2 regions of the Stenotrophomonas sp. FBCC-B152 genome follow, and region 1 is predicted to be linked to the other one. Evidence: riboswitches for the same ligand, from Rfam matches in the RefSeq annotation. Region 1 holds a riboswitch; the other holds the start of a gene.

Region 1 (10,941 bases):
TTCCGGATCATCACGCGCAGTTTCACGCCGGAATCGCCGCCTGAAACGCTGGAGGAGCTGCGCGATATCGCGCTGGCCTTACGTGCGCGCGTGGACCTGCCGGCGGAGACGCGGTATCGGCTGGTGGGGGTTGGCCTGGGTGGATTCCGCGAACGCGAACCGGTCAGCCAGCTGGGGTTGTTTGACTGAAGCAACAGCGACAGCAACAGCAACTGCAACAGCAGCAGCGGGGTTTCATTGCTACGGGTAGCGGGCCGGCGGGGGCGGGTTGGCGGGACACGCCGTAAACCCATCCATGGGGGCTCGTTCGCGCCATCCATGGCGCTCTACGGTCCCGCCAACCCACCCCCGCCGGCCCGCCCAAGCAGGGCTGGCACCGAAGGAAACAGCGGCAGCAACTGCGCATCGCAACCGACTGCGGGCGGCAATCGGTGGGACCACGGTAGGGTCGCATCCCAATCGACTGCCGATGGCAATGCAACGCGCGGTGGGGCATGAAGATCATCCCACGCCGCGCATCACCACTCTCGATCAATACGCCACGGTCGCAATCGTCCGCACGTACTGCGGCTTGTCGATCTCACTCACGAACGCATCGGCGTAATCGGCGTAACTGATCCGGCTATGCCCATCGGCGCCGACCAGGAACTGCTTGGCCTGGGTACGGAAACCACCCTTCTTCGGGCCCGGGCCGATTTCGGCCGCCGGCGAATAGAACGTCCAGTCCAGGTCATCCACCTTCTGCAGCAGGTTGAACGCCTCACGCGCAGCCAGGGCGACCGGCTTGTACGCATCGGGGAAGCCTTCGGTATCGACCAGCTGCACGCCGGGGGCGACTTCCAGGGTGCCGGCGCCGCCGACCATCAGGAAGCGCGGCACGCCGGCCTGGCGGGCGGCCTTGACCAGTTCGGCGGTGACGGTGGTGACGGTGGCCGGGTCATCGCCGGGGCGCGGGCCGAAGGCGCTGGCCAGGACGTCGTGGCCGGCGATCACGGCGGCCAGGGCGTCGGTGTCGTCGAGGGCGGCGACGGCGAGCTGGGCGCCGTCGAGTTCGGCCGGCAGGCCGCTGTCGCGGCGGACGATGGCGGTGACCTGGTGGCCGCGGGCCAAGGCCTGGCGGGTGATTTCACGGCCGATGTTGCCGGTGGCACCGACGAGGGCGATCTTCATGGGGCAGGTTCCGTTGAGGGAGGAAGGCCAGCATATGCGCCTGAAAGCGGACGAAAAACCGCGTATAACGGCCTAATTTGTTGCGCGGATCGATCAAATGGACCGGCTGACGGCGATGCATGTGTTCGTGGAGGTGGCCGAGCGCGGCAGCCTGACCGCTGCGGCGGAGGCGTTGGACATGTCGCGGGCGATGGTGACGCGGTACCTGGCGGAGGTGGAAACGTGGCTGGGGGCGCGGCTGCTGCACCGGACCACGCGGCGGATCAGCCTGACCGGGCCGGGGGAGGCGGCGCTGCTGCGGTTCCGGCAGATGCTGGCCATCGGGGATGAGCTGCAGGGCGAGGTGGCCAGCGACAACCCGGAGCCGCATGGGCTGTTGCGGGTGACGGCGAGTGTGTCGTTCGGGCAGCTGCACCTGGCGGCGGCGGTGGCGGAATTCGTGCGGCGGCACCCGCTGACGCGGGTGGAGCTGTTGCTGGTGGACCGGGTGGTGAACCTGGTGGAGGAGCGGGTGGATGTGGCGGTGCGGATTTCGCGGGCGATCGATCCGAGCCTGATCGCGCGGTGGCTGGCGCCTTGCCGGTCAGTGTTGTGTGCGGCGCCTTCGTACCTGGCCGAGCGGGGCACGCCGGCCAGTGCCGATGCGTTGGCGGGGCACAACTGTCTTACCCATCACTACGTGGGGAAGAGCGTGTGGCAGTTGCAGCGGCAGGGGCGTGCGATTTCGGTGGCGGTGGGCGGCAACATCAGTGCCAATGAGGCGTCGTTGTTGCTGGAGGCGGTGCGGGCGGGCGCGGGTATCGCGATGTTGCCGACGTACCAGATCGCGCCGCTGCTGCGTTCGGGTGAGCTGGTGGAGGTGTTGCCGGAGTACCAGGTGGAGGAGATGGGCATCCATGCGGTGTATGCGTCGCGGCGGCAGCTGCCGGCGGTGATGCGCAGCTTTTTGGACTTCCTGGTGGAGCGGTTTGCGGGGGAGGAGTTCCTGGCGCGGATCTAACGCTGCCTGGTTCGGCATTGCGTTGGACACGCGTGGCGTGTCGCTACGCCTTCAGGCCCCGCGTAGGGACACGCCATGCGTGTCTGCGCGGTGCCGGGCTACACGCAGCCACGCAGGGCGTGGCTCTACAATCAGCATCCCCACATGTTGTAGAAGCGATCCTTCCCTTGACGTATCCCTACCCGCTGGTGATCTTTGATCTTGACGGCACGCTGGTCGACAGCGCGGCCGATATCGCCGAGGCGCTCAATCGCACGTTGGAAGACTGGCAGCTGCCGCGCGTGCCCGAAGCCACGGTGCTGACCTGGATCGGCGATGGCGTGCGCCGGCTGGTGGAGCAGGCGTTCACCGCTGCACGCAGTGACATCGACCTGGATCGGGTGATGCCTGGTTTCATGCGCCACTACGAAGAATGCCTGCTGCGCAGCCCGCGATTGTTCGACGGGGTGGTGCCGGCGCTGCAGGCGCTGCGCGAGCGCGGGGTGGTGATGGCGATCTGCACCAACAAGCCGTCGGCGATGGTGGCGCCGCTGTTGGCGCACCTGGGCGTGCAGGAGTTCTTCGCGATGGTGCTGGGGGGCGATTCACTGCCCGAGCGCAAGCCCAGTGGCGTGCCGCTGCGGCATATCGCCGAGGCGTTCAAAGTCGCGCCGGGTGCGGCGCTGATGGTGGGTGATTCGATCACCGATTACCGCGCCGCGGTGGATGCGGGCATGCCGGTGGCGCTGGTGCGTTACGGGTATCCGCGCGGGTTGGATCTGGATACGGTGGAGGCAGTGGCGGTGGTGGATGACCTGCGGGCGTTGCCGGGGTTATAGGGCGACCCGAGGGAAGTGCCGACCAACGGTCGACACCTACCACCAGACACCCCACGCGGTAGGGCACGACCGTTGGTCGTGCCCCACGCCATGTCATTTCGGCTGGTAACGCACGCTCAGGCGATACTCGCGGCCGGGCTGGTTGTACCAGGCCACCGTTTCGTAATCGCGGTCGAACACGTTGCTGACCCGGCCCAGCACCGACCAGTCGCGGCTGAGTGCGTATTCCAGGCGCAGGTCCAGCGTGCCGTAGCCGGCCAGGCGCACGCTGTTGTCGGCGTTGTCGTAGCGCTTGCCGGCGCCGAACGCGGTGACGCCGGCGCGGAAGCCACCGAAGCGGCGGTCGATATCCAGGCGCGCGGTGTCCTGCGCGCGGCGGGCCAGCCAGTTGTCGAACTGGGCGCTGCCGTCGGTGCGGTTGCGCGGGTCGGTGTGGCTCAGCTGCGCGCTGAGGTCGAACCCGGCCACGGTCAGCGAGCCGGTCAGCTCGGCGCCGCGGATCCGCGCCTTTTCCACCTGCGACATCATGAAGGTGGTGGCGTCGTAGGTGATCAGGTCATCGATGCGGGTTTCATACACATCCAGGCCCCAGCGCCAGCTGTCGCCCTGCTGGGCGATGCCGAGGTTGGCACTTTTGGACTTCTCCGGGTCCAGCCCGGGCACGCCGCTCCACGGGTCGTACAGGTCGCTGAAGGTGGGGGCCTTGAACGCGGTGCCATAGCTGGCATTGAGGCGGAAGCCGCCGCCCAGTTCCATGCCCCAGCCGAGGCTGCCGGTGGTGTGGTTGCCGAACTGTTCGTTGTCGTCATTGCGCACGCTGGCCTGCAGGTGGTGCGCGCCGAAGCGGCCCTGGTACTGCACGAACACGCCGGTGTTGTCGCGGCTGTCGACCAGGTAACCCGCGCTGCTGCCGTCGAGGTTGTCCTGGCTCCAGTCGACGCCGGCGCTGAGCAGCTGGCCGTCGGCGAGGCCCACGTCGGCCTGCACCGAGGCGCTGTCGCGGTGGGTCTGCGCCGCACCGAGCCAGGTGTCGCCGTTGTAGTTGTCGGATTCGTTGTCCGCACGCCCGACGTTGGCGGTCAGGGTGAAGCGCTCGCTCGGGGTGTAGCGGACCTTGCCGCCCAGCACCTGCTGCAGCGTTTCGGAGTAGTTGTAGTAACCGTCGTAGTGGTTCTCGCCTTCGGCGCGCAGGGCGGTGCCTTCCACGCTCAGGGTGTCGGTCAGCGTGTAGCCGCCGCGCAGGCTCATCGACAGGTTGCGGTACCCGTCGCGGTCGGGTTCATTGGCGCCGCAGCCGGCGAAGGTCACCGGATCACCGTTGCAGGAATTGATACCGTCGGTGTGCTGGTAGGCGATGTCGGTGCCGAACCAGCCGCGCGCGCCGGTGCCACCGAAGCCGCCGCTGGCTTCGCGCAGGCCGTTGCTGCCGCCGCCCAGCTGCAGGTGCGGGGCGAAGTCGCCGGCATTGCGGCGGGTGAAGATCTGGATCACGCCGCCGATCGCGTCCGCGCCGTACAGGCTGGACTGCGGGCCGCGCACGATTTCCACGCGCTCGATCTGCGCCAGCGGCAGGTCCTGCAGCATCGCCAGGCCAAGGTCGCCGGTGTTGATGCGCACGCCATCGACCAGCACCAGGGTGTGGGCCGAGTTTGTGCCGCGCAGGAACAGCGAGCTCTGCTTGCCCAGCCCGCCGCTGTTGTTGAGGTTGATGCCGGCGCGGCCGCGCAGCAGGTCCTGCAGCGAGGGCGCCTGGCTGCGCTCGATCTCGGCGCGGTCGATCACCTGCGCCGGCGAGATGCTGTCCTGCAGGGCGATCGGGGTACGGGTGGCGGTGACCAGCACCTGGTCCAGCGCGGTGGCCTCGTCCTGTGCGGCGGCCACAAGGGGCAGCGCCGACAGCACGGCGAGGGAAAGAAGGCGGATCTGCAGCTTCATCGTTGACTCCAAACACCGCGCACGCCCGCGCGGCAAGGGTGGGGGAGGCGGTCAACGGAGGCAGGGACGGTGGGCGGGCGCAGGCACGGCGCCGCTTGCCGCCGCCATGCCCGCCGCATCGCAACCAGTCGTCTTCCAGGCCGGTCTCCGGGCTCGCGGGCCGATGGCGGACCATCGCGCCAGGCGCCTTCCCATGCTTGCGCACAGTGGCATGTTGCCTGGCTTCCACGCTTACCGTTGCGGGGGCAGCGCCGGAGTGGCAGCAGGCAGGACCTGTTGCGTCACCGGCTTCCCGTTTCAACCTGCCGGCTTGCGCCGCAGGTCACCTGAAAGTGCGCGCAGTGTAGAGCAAAGCCCGGCCGACGGCGCAGTGCCAGGCCGGGGTGGTGCGGCGCCAGCGGTTAGAATGCGCCTCGCTTTTTGACGTGGTTGCAGTACCTATGATCCTGGACCTGATCCGGCACGCCGCCACCGGCCGCGACGACCACCTGGATGGACGCACCGATCCGCCGTTGGACGTGCAGGGCGCCGATCTCATCTGCGCGCGCCATGCCGACCTGCAGTGGCAGCGCGTGCTGAGTTCACCGCGCCAGCGTGCGCTGGACACCGCCCATGCGCTGGCGCTGCCGCGCGGGCTGGAGGTGATCGCGGACGAGGAGTGGGAGGAGCTGGATTTCGGCGACTGGGATGGCCAGCCGCTGGAGGCACTGCCGATGCAGGCGCTGCAGGCATTCCACCTGGACCCGCATGCGAACCCGCCGCCGCATGGCGAAAGCTGGGGCCACTTCGAGCGCCGCATCGCACGCGCATTGCATCGGTTGCTGGATGAGCCCGAGCCGGTGCCGACGCTGGTCGTCAGCCATGGCGGCCCGCTGCGGATGGTCCTGTCGCAGGTGTGCGGGCTGCCGATGGCGATGTGCTGGGCACTGCGCATCGACCACGGTACGCGGCTGCAGCTGCGGGTGGAGCGGGATGAGGGCGAGCTGTGGGGCGAGCTGCTGGAGCTCCAACAAACGACCCTGTGACGTAGAGCCACGCCCTGCGTGGCTGCGCGCGGTGCCGGTTTCATGCAGCCACGCGACCAAGCGTTTCCCGTGGCGACGCGGCCAGCCACGGGCGCGTGGCGACGCGTGGGGCGTAATGGCGCCCGACGTTCACTCGGCGCGGCGTGGCTCTACCGGGCGTCGTCCTCGTCCTGCTCGAACGGCGCGTCATCGTTGGCCACGGTGCGGTCATACACCGGGCCCGAGGCCGGCGGCGCCTTCTTCAGCGGCTTGTCGGCGATGATCGCGTCGTACTCGGCCACCAGCTCGGCGCGGCGCGCTTCGGGCAGTTCCTGCCAGTGGCAGTCCTGCAGCGCGCCTTCGAGCGAATAGAGCAGGTTGAGGCTGGGTTTGAAGCCGGCGCGGCGTACCTTCACGAACGCGCCCACCGACCCGGCCGCGGCCAGGTCTTCGGCGGTGCGCAGACCGACCTGGCGCAGCCAGGCCGCGCTCTTGGGGCCGATGTTGCGCAGCTTGGTGCTCATCCCAGGGCCTCGACGAACACCGCGGCAATGGCTTCCAGCCCGGCCTGGTCGTCGGCATCGAAACGGGCCAGCACCGGGCTGTCCAGGTCGAACACGCCGATCAGGGTGTCGCCGTGGACCAGCGGCACCACCAGTTCCGAGCGCGAGGCCGAATCGCAGGCGATATGGCCCGGGAACGCGTCCACGTCTTCGATGCGCTGGGTCACCCGCTGCGAGGCGGCCGCGCCGCACACGCCCTTGTCCAGCGGAATGCGCACGCAGGCCGGCAGGCCCTGGAACGGGCCGACCACCAGCTCGGTGCCGTCGAAGAGGTAGAAACCCACCCAGTTCAGCTGCGGCAGCGCGTGGTAGACCAGCGCGGACAGGTTGGCGGCATTGGCAATGCGGTCGCGTTCACCGTGCACCAGGGCGCGGGCCTGGGCCAGCAGCTGGCCGTACTGTTCCGGCTTGCTGCCGGTGAGCGTGGAAGTATCGAACATGGCCGCAGTCTAGCAAGCGCGGCCGTCAGCCGGACCCACCGGCGGCGGAACGCTGATAATGGGTGCCCCTGTTCATCGGTCCGGCCATGTCGTCCCCTGCCTTCCCCGACGCGTTCTACGTCACCGGTACCGACACCGGTATCGGCAAGACCTTCAGCAGCTGCGCCCTGCTGCACGCGCTGCGCCAGCGCGGCCGCCGCGCGGTGGGCATGAAGCCGGTGGCCAGCGGCTGCGAGCAGACCGCCGAGGGCCTGCGCAACGAGGATGCCACCGCGCTGCTGGCCGCCAGCGACCCGGCCCCGGCCTACGCCGACCTCAACCCCTACGCGTTGCCGCTGCCGCTGGCCCCGGAGCTGGCTGCTGCGGCGGCCGGGGTGACGCTGTCGCTGGCGCCGATCGAGGCGGCCTTCGCCCGCCTGCGCGCGCAGGCCGACACGGTGGTGGTGGAAGGCGTGGGCGGCTGGCTGGCGCCGCTGTCGACCACCCTGGACCAGTCGCACCTGGTGCAGGCGCTGCAGCTGCCGGTGGTGATGGTGGTGGGCCTGCGGCTGGGCTGCCTCAACCACGCGCGGCTGACCGCGCAGGCGATCACCGCCAGCGGGGCGACCTGCATCGGCTGGATCGCCAACGAGGTGGACCCGCAGATGGAGCGCATCGACGACAACGTGGCGCTGCTGCGCGCGCGCCTGCCGCTGCCGTTCTGGGGCCGGCTGCCGTACGCGCCAGGCGCCGATCCCGCGCAGCTGGCCCACCACCTGCTGGGCTGAGCGTCAGCCGCGCGCCTGGGCGAGCAGCGCAGTGGCCAGCCGGCCGACGCTGGCAATGGCCCCCACGTAGCGCGCGTCGAGGTCCTGGCAGCACGACAGCCGCAGGCAGTGCCGGTAGCGGGCGCCGCGCGAGTACACCTGGCCGGGCATGAACACCACGCCTTCGGCCAGCGCCTGTTCGAACAACACGCTGCTGTCCACGCCCGCCGGCAGTTCGATCCACAGCAGGAAGCCGCCGCTGGGCTGGGTGGCCAGGGTGCCGGGCGGGAAGTGCTGGGCCACCAGCGCACGCACGCGGCTTACCTGCTCGCGGTACAGCCGGCGCAGCCCGCGCAGGTGGTGTTCGTAGCTGCCCGCTTCCAGGAACGCGGCAACCGCCTCGCCCAGCAGCTGCGATTCGGCGCCGGTGGACTGGAACTTGAGCAGCTGGATGTCGGCGGCGAAGCGCCCGCCATCGAGCCAGCCGATCCGGTAATCGGGCGCGAGCGTCTTGGAAAAACCGTTGACCACGATCACCCAGCCGTCTTCGTCGAACGCTTTCAGCAGCGGCGCCAGCGGCTCCTGGTACTGCAGTTCGGCGTACACCGCATCTTCGATCAGCGGTACCTGATACTGGTTCACCAGCGCGGCCAGGCGCTGCTTGGCCGGCACCGGCAGGGTGCAGCCAAGCGGGTTGTGCACGCTGGGCATCGCGACGATGGCGGCGAGCGCACCCGCCTGCAGCTGCGCTTCCACCGCATCCACATCCAGCCCTTCGCGCGGGTCGGTGGGCAGTTCGATCGCCTTCAGGCCCAGGTTGGCCAGCAACGGGTACAGGTTGAAGTAGGAGGGGGCTTCGATGCCGACCGCATCGCCCGGCCGGGTGACGGCACGCAGCGCCAGCTGCAGGGCTTCCATCGCGCCATGGGTGAGCACCAGCCGCTCCACCGTGGTGTGCAGGCCCAGCCGCGGGCCGCGCCGCACGATCTGCTCCAGCAGCCGCTTGGCCCCGTTGGGGCGTGCGTAGGTGCGCACCATCGCCGGGGTGCGCCGCAGTACCTGCGCGGTGGCACGGGCCAGCCGTGCGGCGGGGTAGAAGCGCTCGCCGCGCGGACCGGCGAACGCCAGGTCGACGATGCCCGGTTGCCGCTGCGCCTCCAGCACGCGCGCCATCATCAGCTGCTGGGCCTGGGTGGTGGCCAGGGCCGGGGCCTGGCGCAGCGAACGGGTGGGTTCGGGCAGGCGCGCGCTGACCACGAACCCAGCCTTGGGCCGGGGCATCACCAGCCCGGCGTCCTCAAGCTGCCGGTAGGCGGCGATCACCGTGTTCAAGCTGAGCTGGCGCTGCGCGGCCAGCCCGCGCAGCGACGGCAGCCGCGCACCGGCCGGCAGGCGGCCGGTGTGGATGGCGTCGGCCATTTCGTCGGCCAGCGATCGGTAGAGGTTGGCGGCCATGGAATCTGTAACCATGAGGGTCGCCGGCATGGTGCGCTGTACCCTGGCTGGCTTGCAAGCTGGCGTTCCCACGGCTAAGACCGACCAACGGTCGGCCTCTACCGCCGTTCCAACCGTTACCTTGCGGACAAGATTGATACCAGCCGCGGCTTCTCGCGGTACAGCTGCGGGTACATCCGCTGCAGCGCCGCCACCTTCGGCTGGTCGTTGATGCGGATGTACAACGACTCCGGGTGCAGCGTCAGGTAGTTCTGGTGGTAGCCCTCGGCGGCAACGAACGGCTTGCCGCCGTCGACCGTGGTCACCACCGGCGCCGCGTACGCGCGCGCCTTCTGCAGCTGCGCGATGTAGGCGCGGGTGGCATCACGCTGGGCGGCATCGTCGGCGAACACCGCCGAGCGGTACTGCGTGCCCCGGTCCGGGCCCTGGCGGTTGAGCTGGGTCGGATCGTGCGCCACCGAGAAGAACACCTGCATCAACTGGCCGTAGCTCACCTGGCTGGGGTCGTAGGTCACCTGCACCGCTTCGGCATGGCCGGTGCCACCGCCACTGACGCGCGAATAGTTCGCGTCGGCCGGGCGCCCACCGATGTAGCCGGAGACCGCGTTGTCCACGCCCTTGATGTGCTGGAACACGCCCTGCACGCCCCAGAAGCAGCCGCCGGCGAACACCACCTGCGCGCGCTTGCCGGGCAGCTTCGGGTCGGCCGCGCCCGCCGGTGCCGGCACTGCCACCACCGCGTCGGCCGCCGCCGCATAAGCGGGGCGGTCCAGGCTGACCACTGCGCTGATGGTCAGCGCGGCAATGGCAGCGGCAATGCCGCCGGCCACCAGTTTGTCGAGGGAAACTCGCATGGGTGTCTCCTGGTTCAACCAAAGGTGAAGGCGTAGGCGTGCACCCCGGGATCGAGGAACTCGATCTCGAACGTGCGCTCGCCGACATCGCCGGACTGGCGGATCAGCTGGTACAGGCGGTGCTCGTTGACCGTGCCGCTGCCATCGGCGTCGACATCGCCACCGGCCGATGCGGCGGGCGGCTGGCCGTCGATGCGCACGCGGAACCGCACCGGCTTGCCGTCCGCGCCCGGTGCCAGCACCAGGTGCAGGTCACGGGCATGGAAGCGGAATGCGATGCGGCCGCCGGCGCGTTGCAGCTGCGCGTCTTCGTCGCCCACCGTCCAGCGACCGGCCAGGGCCCACTGGTTCAACGCAAACGTCGACGGCAACGTGTAGTCGGCGGGTGCATCGCGGCGCTGGCCGTCCGGCGAGGCAAAGTTCTCCGCACGCGCGTAACCCAAGTAGGTTTCCGGCGACTTGAGGTTGGACATGTCGGCCTGCAGTTCCACCCCCGCGCGCGGTGCGCTGGCGGCCATCGCCATGGCCTGGGCCGGTTCATCGGGCAGGTTGGCGCCCGCTTCGCGCAGCAGCTGGCGGATGATCCGTTCGGACTGCGCGTAGTTGCCTTCACCGAAGTGGTGCGCACGGATGCGGCCCTGCGCGTCGATGAAGTAATGCGCCGGCCAGTAGCGGTTGTTGAAGCCGCGCCAGATCGCGAACTCGTTGTCGATCGCCACCGGGTAGTCGATCTTCAGTTCCTTCACCGCGCGCTGCACGTTGCCCAGGTTGCGCTCGAAGGCGAACTCCGGGGCATGCACGCCGATCACCACCAGGCCCTTGTCGCGGTAACGCTGTTCCCACTCCCGCACATAGGGCAGGGCGCGCAGGCAGTTGATGCAGGAATAGGTCCAGAAATCGACCAGCACCACCTTGCCGCGCAGGCCTTCGGCGGTCAGCGGCGGGCTGTTGAGCCA
Region 2 (10,941 bases), 280 kb from region 1:
GCAGTGCTCGGTCTGGCTGGCCAGGAACGCATCGTAGTCGGCGTCGGGCAGGGTGCCGGACTTGTTGCGGGCGCGGGCTTCGCGCACTTCCAGGGTCTGCGGGAAGGAGCCAATGGTGGTGGTGGGGAAGCGCGGCAGCTTCAGTGCGGCGGCCTGGGCCAGGTGCCGCTGCGGGTAGCGGACGTGGCGCTGTGCATCGGCCGGGGTCAGCGCGGCCAGGCGCGCGGCCACGGCGGGGTTGTGCACACGCGGCGAGCGCTTGCGGGAAGCGATGCGATCGCGCGACAGCTCCAGCGCGGCTTCGGCGCGCGCGGGCCCGTCGATGGCATCGGCCAGCACGCGCAGCTCTTCCAGCTTCTGCTTGGAGAACGCCAGCCAGCCGCGCAGTTCGTCGTCCAGCTTCTTCTCATGCGCCAGGTCCACCGGGCTGTGCAGCAGCGAACACGACGGCGACAGCCACAGGAACTCGCTGCCCAACTGGCCGTGTGCGTAGCGGGCCAGCACCAGTGCGTTGTCCAGGTGGGTGCGCCAGATGTTGCGGCCGTTGACCAGCCCTGCAGACAGCACGCAGCCTTCGGGCAGGGCCTTGATCACCGCATCCAGCTGTTCCGGTGCGCGCACCAGGTCCACGTGCAGGCCATCCACCGGCAGCGAGGCGGCCAGTTCCAGGTTGTCCTCCAACGCACCGAAGTAGGTAGCCACCAGCACCTTGGGGCGGGCGGCGGTGGCCAGCACCGCATACGCGTGTTCAAAGGCGGCGCGTGCTTCCGGGCTGAGGTCCTGCACCAGCGCGGGCTCATCCAGCTGCACCCACTGCGCGCCGGCGGCTTGCAGTTCACCCAGCAGTTGCACGTACACCGGCAGCAGCGCATCCAGCAGGTCCAGCGCCGGGCTGCCATCGGTGGTCTTGGACAGCAGCAGGAAGGTCACCGGCCCGATCAGCACCGGGCGGGTTTCGATACCCAGCGCCTTGGCCTGGCGGTACTCGGCCAGCGGCTTGTCGCCGCGCAGCGCGAAGCCTTGGCCGGCCTGCAGTTCGGGCACCAGGTAGTGGTAGTTGGTGTCGAACCATTTGGTCATTTCCAGCGCGTGGAGGTCGAAGCCATCGCGCTGCAGCCCGCGGGCCATGGCGAAGTAGCCGGCCAGCGGGTCGGCATCGGCCAGCGCGCGGTAGCGGGCCGGGATGGCATCGAACAGGAAGGCGGCATCCAGCACCTGGTCGTACAGGCTGAAGTCGTTGCTGGGCGGCACATCCACCCCGGCATCGCGCTGCAGCTGCCAATGCGTGGTGCGCAGGGCGGTGGCGGTGTCCTGCAGTGCTTCGGCGCTGCTCTGGCCGGACCAGTACGCTTCCAGCGCGCGCTTGAGCTCGCGCTTGGCGCCGATACGGGGGAAACCCAGGTTGGTAACAGTGGTCATGGAACGTGTCCTCATTGCAGTAGCGGCATTGAGGAACGAAGGAACTGCGCGGCACCCACGCCATTGCTGCCGTGTCCGCCCCGCCAGCGACCTTCGCCCCCGCGGGCGAACCGGATGCCGTGAAGCGGACGCACGGGGGCAGCGCCACGCGCAACGCATGGCGGCAGGCCCCGGCAACCTCCCCGCGGACGTTCCAGGTCGAATCAGAGGACGGTCGTGTCCTCCGGCCGGGGCCGGTATTCGGGCTGATGGACACGGGCACGGGGCCCACCTACTTCCTGCCGCTTCCCAGGCGCCAGGCCCAGTGCTGTTGGCAGGTTTCGTTTCCACTCACCGCTGCGGGGCAGCTCCGGAATGGGCGCGCAAGGCACCGTCACCGGATTCCCGTTTAAACCCATCCCTTCATCTGCATGAAGAGATGGATACCTTCGGCCCGAACAATCTAGTTCGGACCGGGCTGCTGGTCAAGGAGAACTTCTATGACGCTGCACGGATGCATAGGGGCGAGTCGACGCCTTCATCATTAGGCTTCTTTCGAGCCGTCAGTGGGCCGTGGGTCCAGATCTTCGTTTGCAGCCATACCAGCTTCGATCTTGGAGTCCTGCTCCTTTAGCAGGTTGTCGCGCTTCTCAGACAGTACCTTTGCAAGGGCACCGAAGCCGGGAATCTTTAGGAGTGCCTCAACAGATTCAGACAACTTTGCACTCTTCTCAAGAACATCCATCACAGGGTGATCGGTCTTGTTGTAGTCAGTGATCAACTTGCCAGGGTTCTCAGCACTCACTTGAAGCACGTTGAAGAGCAGCCGGGTCCTTAGCTCATTCTTCACTTCGCCGCCATCGGACAGAGATTCAATCTGGTTTGAAAGGCCTGAGAACGTCCTGCCAAGAACCGCCTTATGCGTGTACTCCTCGATGAGGCGCTTGGATAGGTTGAGTCGCTTATTTGATGAGTAGGCCAGCCAAAGAACGGGGAAGTAGAGCGGCAGAATGGAGATGACCATCTGCGGCGTGTCCCGAATAACCTCTGTCAGTAGAACGCCACGCACAAGCTGGTAGATGCCAACGGCGAATGGAATCAATGACACTGCGATCAGACCGAATACTGCATGCCTAAAGCTCTTCTCATGTAGCTTCAGGAAGGCCGATTCGTCGTCTTTCTTGCTTTCATAGGCCGCACTAAGCCCAGCAGCGAGGGCTCCTGGAAGTAGGGCCTTTAGCTGCTCGGAGACGTCCGAAAGCGATGATCTGCCGCCGTCGATGAGCGATGAGAACTCGAGCTGCTGTCCTTCCAGAACCTTGCGATGGTCCTCCTCAACTTTTGAGACAGTGCTGTCTGCCTCCTCGGAAAGCGCTGAAAGGCGAGAACTGATTGATTCATACGTCTTTTCCAGCTCGTCTCGAAGCCCGTCCACCCGCTCGGTGTTGCCGTCCTCGCCTTCAACGTTGTGCCCGAACACTTCCTTGTGAAGTTCATCGAACTCAGCCTTTCTTTTCAACGAATGATTGAGGAGTAGCTTGATGTTGTCCGCTTGGGACTTCGCATCCTGAGATTGTTTGGACAGTGCCTCAAGTTCCGTCGGAATAGCATCCGCTTGCTCCAGGAATCCGTCGACCTTCTCCAGGCGAGCTTGGGCCTCAGAAACAGAACGCTGTACGGATTCGTTGGCGGTCGACGCTTCTGTGTAGACATTAAGTGCAGCTCTTGCGGTTTGCTCAAGCGCGCCCGCATTCTCTAAGAACCTCTCCTTTTCCGAGGTGAGACTCGACATTGCATTGGAAATCTCTTGCAGTGCTTCCGATATCTGCGCTCGAGCTGACGACATCTCTGATGCGATATGCTCAACCGCCACCCGATGACCTTGGATCGCGGCTAAAGATTCCCGTGCCGCCTCCGCAGACTCAGATGTGGAAGAAACAATCTTGCGCTCCAATGCGTCAAATCGGCTGTTTACAGCCTTCTTGAAGTTTTCAAACTCTTGTGGCTCCACGCCCTTGTCAAAGATTCCCAATTTCCATCCCCCCTGAAAGATGCAGTATTGAGTGAATTATCTGTTTACTTCGGCCGGTCCCGTCAAGGCGAGCAGGAAGAAAATTATCCCTGCCTGTTGCTCGGATCGCTTCTGGTCAGGGCAGCCGCTTAATCGGCGTCATATGGTAGGCGTTTTCAAGCGGACTCCATGCCCGCAGTGCTCGTTGAGATCGTCACCGGGCGGGTCAGGTTGTTTGGTGATAGGGCACTATCTTCGATAAGACCTCGGTAAGCTCTTCGCGCGCGTTCGCAGCGTCATAAGCCATCTGCAGATTCATCCAGAACCCTTCACTGGTCCCGAAGAACTTCGCCAACCGCAGTGCGGTGTCAGCCGTGATGGCGCGACGCCCAGCCACGATCTCGCTGATCCGCGTCTGATTCACCTCGATGGACTTGGCCAGCCGGTACTGGGTCAATCCGAACGGGGTCAGGAATTCTTCCTGAAGGGTCTCGCCGGGGTGCGGGTAAGGGATGGAGCGCATGGGAGCAGTCCCAAAGATCGTTGACCAAATACTACCGTCTGACGGTAGTAGTTCAAATCGGAAGTATCTATCGGTGCATCCGCCAACCCACTTGCCGCGTATCTCTCCAGCAACCTCCCATGGAAACCGGCATGCGCCGCCTCCCCATCAGCTCGGCTGGACTGCTTCTGCTGCTGTGCCCGTTGCTGGCGCCTGCCCAAACCGTGCAGCGGCAGGAAGGGCGCGCCTTCGCTGCGGATGGCGGGGCGTTGCTTTACCGCGAGACGCACTGGCTGCAGGGGCCGCCGGAGGCGTTGTCACGGCTGGTGCTGTACCGCTGCGCCGATGGCCGGGCCTTTGCGCGCAAGTGGATGACGCCGCAGGGCAGCCCGCAGACGCCGGACTTCGCGCTGGAAGATGGCCGCGACGGCTACCAGGAAGGCGTGCGCGGCAATGGCGCGGCGCGCACGGTCTATGTGCGTGCCACTTCGAATGCCACCCCGCTCAGCCGCGCCTTGGAGGTGCCCTCCGGCGCGGTAGTCGATGCTGGTTTCGATGCGGCCGTGCGGCGGCATTGGGCAGACCTGCTCGACGGGCAGCCGGTGGCGTTCCAGTTCCTGCTGCCCAGCCGCCAGCGGCTGGTGCCATTGAAGCTGCAGCGCACCGGTGCGGTCACCTGGAAAGGCCAGCCTGCACAACAGCTGCAGATGAAACTCGATGCGTGGTTCGGCTTCGCGGTGCCCGCGGTAACGCTCATCTATGCCAGCGCCGACCAGCGCCTGCTGCAGTTCACCGGCACCGGCAACGTGCGCGACCACAAAGGGCGCTACCCGCAGGTGCGCGTGGAGTTCCCCTCCCTGCCCGTAGCCGCTACCGCGGCCGAGCTTGCCACGGCGCGGGGGCAAGCACTGGTGAAGACATGCGACCCATGAATACCCCCTTGCAGCCGCCCTCGGGAGCAACGACCATGCAGCCTTGCTACCTGCCGACCCCGAGCCTGCGATGCCCGAGCTGCATGCTTCCGATACCGCCGCGTCAGCACGCCTGGACGGCCTTCTGGTCCAGGTGGCCGAAGGCGACCGCCACGCGTTCGAGTCGGTCTACCAGCTGGCCTCGGGCCGGTTGTTCGCGATCTGCCTGCACACGCTGCGCGACCGCCGCGATGCCGAAGAGGTCCTGCAGGATGTCTTCACCACGGTCTGGCGCAAGGCCACCCAGTTCGATGCCACGCGGGCCTCGGCCATGACCTGGCTTTCGATGATGGCGCGCAACCGCGCGATCGACCGCCTGCGCTCGGCGCCGCCGCGGCCGCTGGATGACCTGTCGGTGGCCGAAGAAATTCCCGATTTCGCGCCGCAGCCGGCGCAGGCGGCCGAGCATGCCTCCGACCGAGAGCGCCTGGATGATTGCCTGGATACCCTGGAACCGCGCCGCCGCTCGCTGATCCGCAGTGCGTTCCTGCACGGCGCCAGTTATGAAGAACTGGCCCGCCGCATCGGTTCGCCGCTGGGTTCGGTGAAGAGCTGGATCCGGCGCGGGCTGGGCCAACTGCGGGTGTGCCTCGAACGATGAACATCCGCGACCTTCACGAATTAGACGACGGCCAGCCGCCCAGCGCCGACATCCTGGCCGGCGAATACGTGCTGGGCGTGCACGACGCTGCCGAGCGCCTCAAGATCGAACACCGCATCGCCACCGACCCGGGCTTCGCCCGGCTGGTCGAGCAATGGCAGGTGCGGCTGGCCCCGCTGCTGGAAGAGCTGGGCAGCGAAGCGGTGCCGGCGCACCTGTGGCCGCGCATCCGCAGTGAGCTGGGCTGGCCGGCGGTGACCGCCGCGCCGAAGCTCTGGCAACGCACCGGCTTCTGGCAGGGCATGACTGCCCTGGCGGCCGCGCTGGCATTGGTGGCGGTGTTCAACCGCCAGCCGCTGCCCACCGCGCCTTCCACCCCGGTGGCCGTCACCCCGGCGCCGACCCCGGCCGAGCCGGAGCAGGCGACCAAGCCGGTCACCCCGCTGCTGCACGACGATGGCACGCCCGGCTGGCTGGCCTCGGTCGACAAGGCACAGGGCAAGGTGTTGATGGTGCCCGTGCCCGCACCGGCCGACTCGGCTGGCCGCGCACCGGAGCTGTGGCTGATTCCGGCCGGCGGTGCGCCGCGTTCGCTGGGCCTGGTGTCGATCAACCGTGCCCACACCGTGGCGGTGCCCGACGCGCTGCGTGATGTGCTTGTGAACGGCTCGGTGCTGGCGATCACGCTGGAACCGTCCGGCGGCGCGCCGCAGGGCATTCCGACCGGGCCGATCATCGCCAAGGGCGACATCGCCAACCTGTAACGGCCACCCCTTCCGGAATTATTTTTCGGAAGGGGTGCATCCAAGCGCCGCCTGCCTGCGTATCTCCTGATGAACCGCTCAGGAGACGCGCGACATGCTGTCCCGTTCCACCCCCGACCAACCCGCCCGCGCGCCGCGCGGCCGCTGGGCCACCGTGATGCGCTGGTTCGACACCGGCGCCGCCGCGCCGGCGGCCGAGGGCAGCGGCAACCGGGTGGACTGGCTGCGGGCGATTCCCTTCGTGGGCATGCACCTGGCCTGCCTGGCGGTGATCTGGGTGGGGGTTTCCTGGGTCGCGGTGGGCGTGGCGCTGGCGCTGTACGCGGTGCGCATGTTCGCCATCACCGCGTTCTACCACCGCTACTTCGCACACCGCACGTTCCGCACCTCGCGCGTGGTGCAGTTCGTGTTCGCGCTGATCGGCGCGGCCAGTGTGCAGCGCGGCCCGCTGTGGTGGGCCGCGCACCACCGCAACCACCACCGCCACACCGAAACCGCCGCCGACCCGCATTCGCCCACCGTGCATGGCTTCTGGTGGAGCCACATGGGCTGGTTCCTCACCACCGAGGGCTTCCGCACTGACTGGGCACGCATTCCGGACCTGGCGAAGTACCCGGAGCTGCGCTGGCTGGACCGCTTCGACACGCTGGTGCCGGTTGCCCTGGCCGCTGCGCTGTACGGGCTTGGCGCACTGCTGGAGCACGTTGCGCCGGGCCTGGGCACCAGCGGCGGGCAGATGCTGGTGTGGGGCTTCTTCATTTCCACGGTGGTGCTGTTCCACGCGACGGTGACGATCAACTCGCTGGCGCACCGCTTCGGGCGGCGCCGCTTCAACACCGGCGATGACAGCCGCAACAACCTGTGGCTGGCGCTGCTCACCTTCGGCGAAGGCTGGCACAACAACCACCATTTCTTCCCGGGCACGGTGCGCCAGGGCTTCTATTGGTGGGAAGTGGACATCACCTGGTACGGCCTGCGCGCGATGGCCGCGCTGCGCCTGGTGAGTGACCTTAAACCGGTGCCGGCCTGGGTGCTGGCCAAGGCGGAGCACTGACATGCGCATTGCCGTGATCGGATCGGGCATCGCCGGGCTGGCCAGCGCGTGGTGGCTGAGCCAGCGCCATGAAGTGACGCTGTTCGAGGCCAACGACTACCTCGGCGGCCACACCCACACCCAGATGGTGCAGGTGGATGGCCGCCTGCGCGCGGTGGATACCGGCTTCATCGTGTTCAACCCGCAGCACTACCCGTTGCTGACCGCGCTGTTCGAAGACCTCAACGTGGCTTCGCAGCCCACCACCATGAGCTTTTCGGTGCACAGCGAACGCAGCGGCCTGGAATACAACGCCACCACGCTGGATACCCTGTTCTGCCAGCGCCGCAACCTGCTCTCGCCGCGCTTCTGGGGGATGCTGGCAGACCTGCGCCGCTTCTATCGCGAGGCGCCTGCGCTGCTGCACAGTGGGGAAGAGGGGCCGTCGCTGGGCGAGTACCTGAAGCAGGGGCGCTACGGCGAGGCTTTCGTCCAGGAGCATCTGCTGCCGATGGCGTCTGCGCTGTGGTCATCGCCGACGCAGGCCTTGGCCGACTTCCCGGCGCGCTACCTGGTGCAGTTCATGGCCAACCACCAGATGCTGCAGATGACCGGGCGCCCGGCGTGGCGGGTGGTGCAGGGTGGTTCGGCGCGTTACGTGGAAGCGATGCGGCGGCGCTGGCGGGTACGCGAGCGGCTGGAATGCCGCGTACTGGGCGTGGAGCGGCAGGAACATGGGGTGCGCGTGCTCACCGCCGATGGGCTGGAAGGCTTCGACCAGATGGTGCTGGCCTGCCACAGCGACCAGGCACTTGCGCTGCTGTCCGATGCAGATCCCACCGAGCGCAGTGTGCTCGGCGCGATCCGCTACCAGCCCAATGAGGTGGTGCTGCATACCGATGCCAGCCTGCTGCCACGCAACCCCAAGGCGTGGGCGGCATGGAACGCACACGTGCCGCGCGACCCGTTGGCACCGTGCACGGTCAGCTACTGCATGAACCTGCTGCAGGGCATCGAGACGCCCACGCCGCTGGTGGTGACGCTCAACCGTACCGATGCGATTGCGCCGGAGAAGATCCTGCGCCGGATGCAGTACGCCCACCCGGTGCATGACCACGCCATGGTCCGCGCACAAGGGCGCTGGGCCGAAGTGCAGGGGCGTCGCCGTACCTGGTTTGCCGGCGCCTACTGGGGCTGGGGCTTCCATGAAGACGGCATCCGCAGTGCGCGCCGGGTGGTGGACGCGCTGCAGTCGCTGGATGCCGAAGCCTACTGGCCGCTGTCGCAGGGCGTGCCGGCATGACGGTCAGTGCGATCTATCGCGGCAGGATGCAGCACCGCCGGCATGCGCCGCAGCCGCACGCGTTCGACTACCCCATCGCGCAGCTGCTGATCGACCTGGATGAGCTGGACCACCTGTTTGAGGGGCGCTGGTTCTGGTCGGTGAACCGCCGCAACCTGGCCGAGTTCCGTCGCAGCGATTACCTGGGCGCACCGGAGAAACCGCTGGCCGATGCGGTGCGCGAACGCATCACCCAGGCGCTGGGCCATGCACCTCCTGGCCCGGTACGCATGCTCGCCCACCTGCGCCATGCCGGGCACATCTTCAACCCGGTCAGCTTCTACTACTGCTACGCCGCCGATGGCACCACGCTGGAGTGCATCGTGGCGGAAATCACCAACACGCCGTGGCAGGAACGCCACGCCTACGTGCTGCCGGTGGCGCAGGCCGACGCGCACGGCCGCGCGCTGGCGTGGACCTTCGACAAGCAGTTCCACGTGTCCCCCTTCTTGCCGATGGACTGCGAATACCGCTGGCGCTTCACCGCGCCGGGCGACGACCTGCACGTGCACATGCAGGTGTGGCGCAACGGCGAGCGCCAGTTCGATGCCGACCTGGCCCTGCAGCGCCATCCCCTCACCGGCCCCGGCCTGGCCCGCGTGCTGCTGCGCCACCCGCTGATGACGGTGCAGGTGGTGGCCGCCATCCATTGGCAGGCACTGCGGCTGTGGCTCAAGCGCACGCCTGTCCACGACCACCCTTCCATTGCTGGAAAGCACCCATGAACGACATGACCCGACCGCTTGCCCTGCCCGTGCCCAGCGCGCTGGAAGCGTTCCTGCGCCGCCGCCTGCTGGCCCAGCTGGCCCCGCTGCAGGGCGGCCGACTGCAGCTGCGCGATGCATTGGGCGATGTCTCCCTCGGCGATGCCGAGGCACCACTGCAGGTCACCGTGTGGGTAGACAACCCGGCCTTCTACCGCGCCGTTGGCGCGCAGGGCAGCGTGGGTGCCGGTGAGGCCTACATCCGCGGCGAGTGGCGCTGCGACAACCTGGTGGGGCTGGTGCAGCTGCTGGTGCGCAACCGCGCGCTGCTCGATGGCATGGAGCGCGGCCCGGCGCGGCTGGGCGGCTGGCTGCTGCAGGGCTGGAACCGGCTGCGCCGCAACACCCGCGAAGGCAGCCGCCGCAACATCGCCGCGCATTACGACCTGGGCAATGCGTTCTTCTCGCTGTTCCTGTCCCGCGACCTGATGTATTCGTCGGCGCTGTATGCCGAGCCGGGCGACACGCTCGAAGTGGCCTCGCAGCGCAAGCTTGCGCGCATCTGCGAGCAGCTCCAGCTCAAGGCGGGCGACCGCGTGGTCGAGATCGGCACCGGCTGGGGGGGCTTCGCGGTGTATGCCGCGCTTCACCACGGCTGCCACGTCACCACCACCACCATCTCCAGGGAGCAGTACGCGCTGGCCACCGAGCGGGTGGCCAGCGCGGGGCTGCAGGACAAGGTGACGGTGCTGCTGAAGGATTACCGCGACCTGGAGGGCCAGTACGACAAGCTGGTCTCCATCGAGATGATCGAGGCGATCGGTGCGCAGTACCTGGACACCTACTTCGCCACGCTCACGCGGCTGCTGAAGCCGGAAGGCCTGGCGCTGCTGCAAGCCATCACCATCGAAGACGAACGCTACGAGCAGGCGCGGCGCAGCGTGGACTACATCAAGCGCTTCGTGTTTCCCGGCAGCTTCATTCCTTCGCTGCACGCCATCATGGCGGCCAAGACCCGCAGCAGCGACCTGCAGCTGATCGGCCAGCATGATTTCGGCCAGTCCTACGCGCTCACCCTGCGTGCCTGGCGGCTTCGCTTCCTGTCCCAGCTGCCGGCGGTGCGCACGCAGGGCTTCGATGAGCGCTTCATCCGCCTGTGGGAGTTCTACCTGGCCTACTGCGAGGGCGGCTTCCTGGAACGCTCCATCGGTGTATCGCAGCTGCTGCTGGCACGCCCCGGGTACCGGCCGGCACCGATCGAGGGCACGCACTGACATGCGCCACTTCTGGGCCAACGTCATCGGCAACCAGCTGGTCTGGCTGTGCGCGGTGGTCGGCGCGGGGCACGGACTGCGCTGGCCGGCGCTCTTGGCCGCTGCGGTCTACGTGGCGAGCCAGCTGATGCTGTCCGCGCAGCCGATGGTGGAGCTGAAACTACTGGTCGTGGCGGTGCTGTGCGGGCTGGTCGTGGATGGCGTGGCGGGGGGATCAGAGCAGGTGGTGTACGGCGCTGCGTGGCCCGCCCGCTGGCTGGCACCGGTCTGGATCCTGGCGCTGTGGGCCGCATTCGCGATGACCCTTACCGTCTCGCTGAGGGTCCTTCAACGGCGCCTCT

The links. A riboswitch is a leader RNA that binds a small molecule or an ion and turns the genes downstream of it on or off. The one in region 1 is predicted to bind cobalamin.
Positions count from the first base shown of each region.
Region 2: another riboswitch for cobalamin. It lies ahead of metE (5-methyltetrahydropteroyltriglutamate--homocysteine S-methyltransferase); the one in region 1 lies ahead of btuB (TonB-dependent vitamin B12 receptor).

Region 1 is NZ_CP101442.1:84,546-95,486, forward strand. It holds gene dinB (DNA polymerase IV) at 1-189, shown strand, start outside; gene NMB40_RS00405 (NAD(P)-dependent oxidoreductase) at 532-1,170, opposite strand; gene NMB40_RS00410 (LysR family transcriptional regulator) at 1,268-2,170, shown strand; gene gph (phosphoglycolate phosphatase) at 2,338-2,988, shown strand; gene btuB (TonB-dependent vitamin B12 receptor) at 3,082-4,923, opposite strand; cobalamin riboswitch at 5,045-5,268, opposite strand; gene NMB40_RS00425 (histidine phosphatase family protein) at 5,364-5,948, shown strand; gene NMB40_RS00430 (TfoX/Sxy family protein) at 6,098-6,451, opposite strand; gene NMB40_RS00435 (GAF domain-containing protein) at 6,448-6,930, opposite strand; gene bioD (dethiobiotin synthase) at 7,017-7,697, shown strand; gene NMB40_RS00445 (aminotransferase-like domain-containing protein) at 7,701-9,146, opposite strand; gene msrA (peptide-methionine (S)-S-oxide reductase MsrA) at 9,248-9,985, opposite strand; gene NMB40_RS00455 (cytochrome c biogenesis protein DipZ) at 10,000-10,941, opposite strand, start outside.
Region 2 is NZ_CP101442.1:4,386,561-4,397,501, forward strand. It holds gene metE (5-methyltetrahydropteroyltriglutamate--homocysteine S-methyltransferase) at 1-1,419, opposite strand, end outside; cobalamin riboswitch at 1,634-1,865, opposite strand; gene NMB40_RS19855 (hypothetical protein) at 1,943-3,430, opposite strand; gene NMB40_RS19860 (HigA family addiction module antitoxin) at 3,636-3,932, opposite strand; gene NMB40_RS19865 (hypothetical protein) at 4,064-4,843, shown strand; gene NMB40_RS19870 (sigma-70 family RNA polymerase sigma factor) at 4,914-5,483, shown strand; gene NMB40_RS19875 (anti-sigma factor) at 5,480-6,247, shown strand; gene NMB40_RS19880 (acyl-CoA desaturase) at 6,342-7,301, shown strand; gene NMB40_RS19885 (NAD(P)/FAD-dependent oxidoreductase) at 7,303-8,583, shown strand; gene NMB40_RS19890 (DUF1365 domain-containing protein) at 8,580-9,347, shown strand; gene NMB40_RS19895 (class I SAM-dependent methyltransferase) at 9,344-10,600, shown strand; gene NMB40_RS19900 (DUF2878 domain-containing protein) at 10,602-10,941, shown strand, end outside.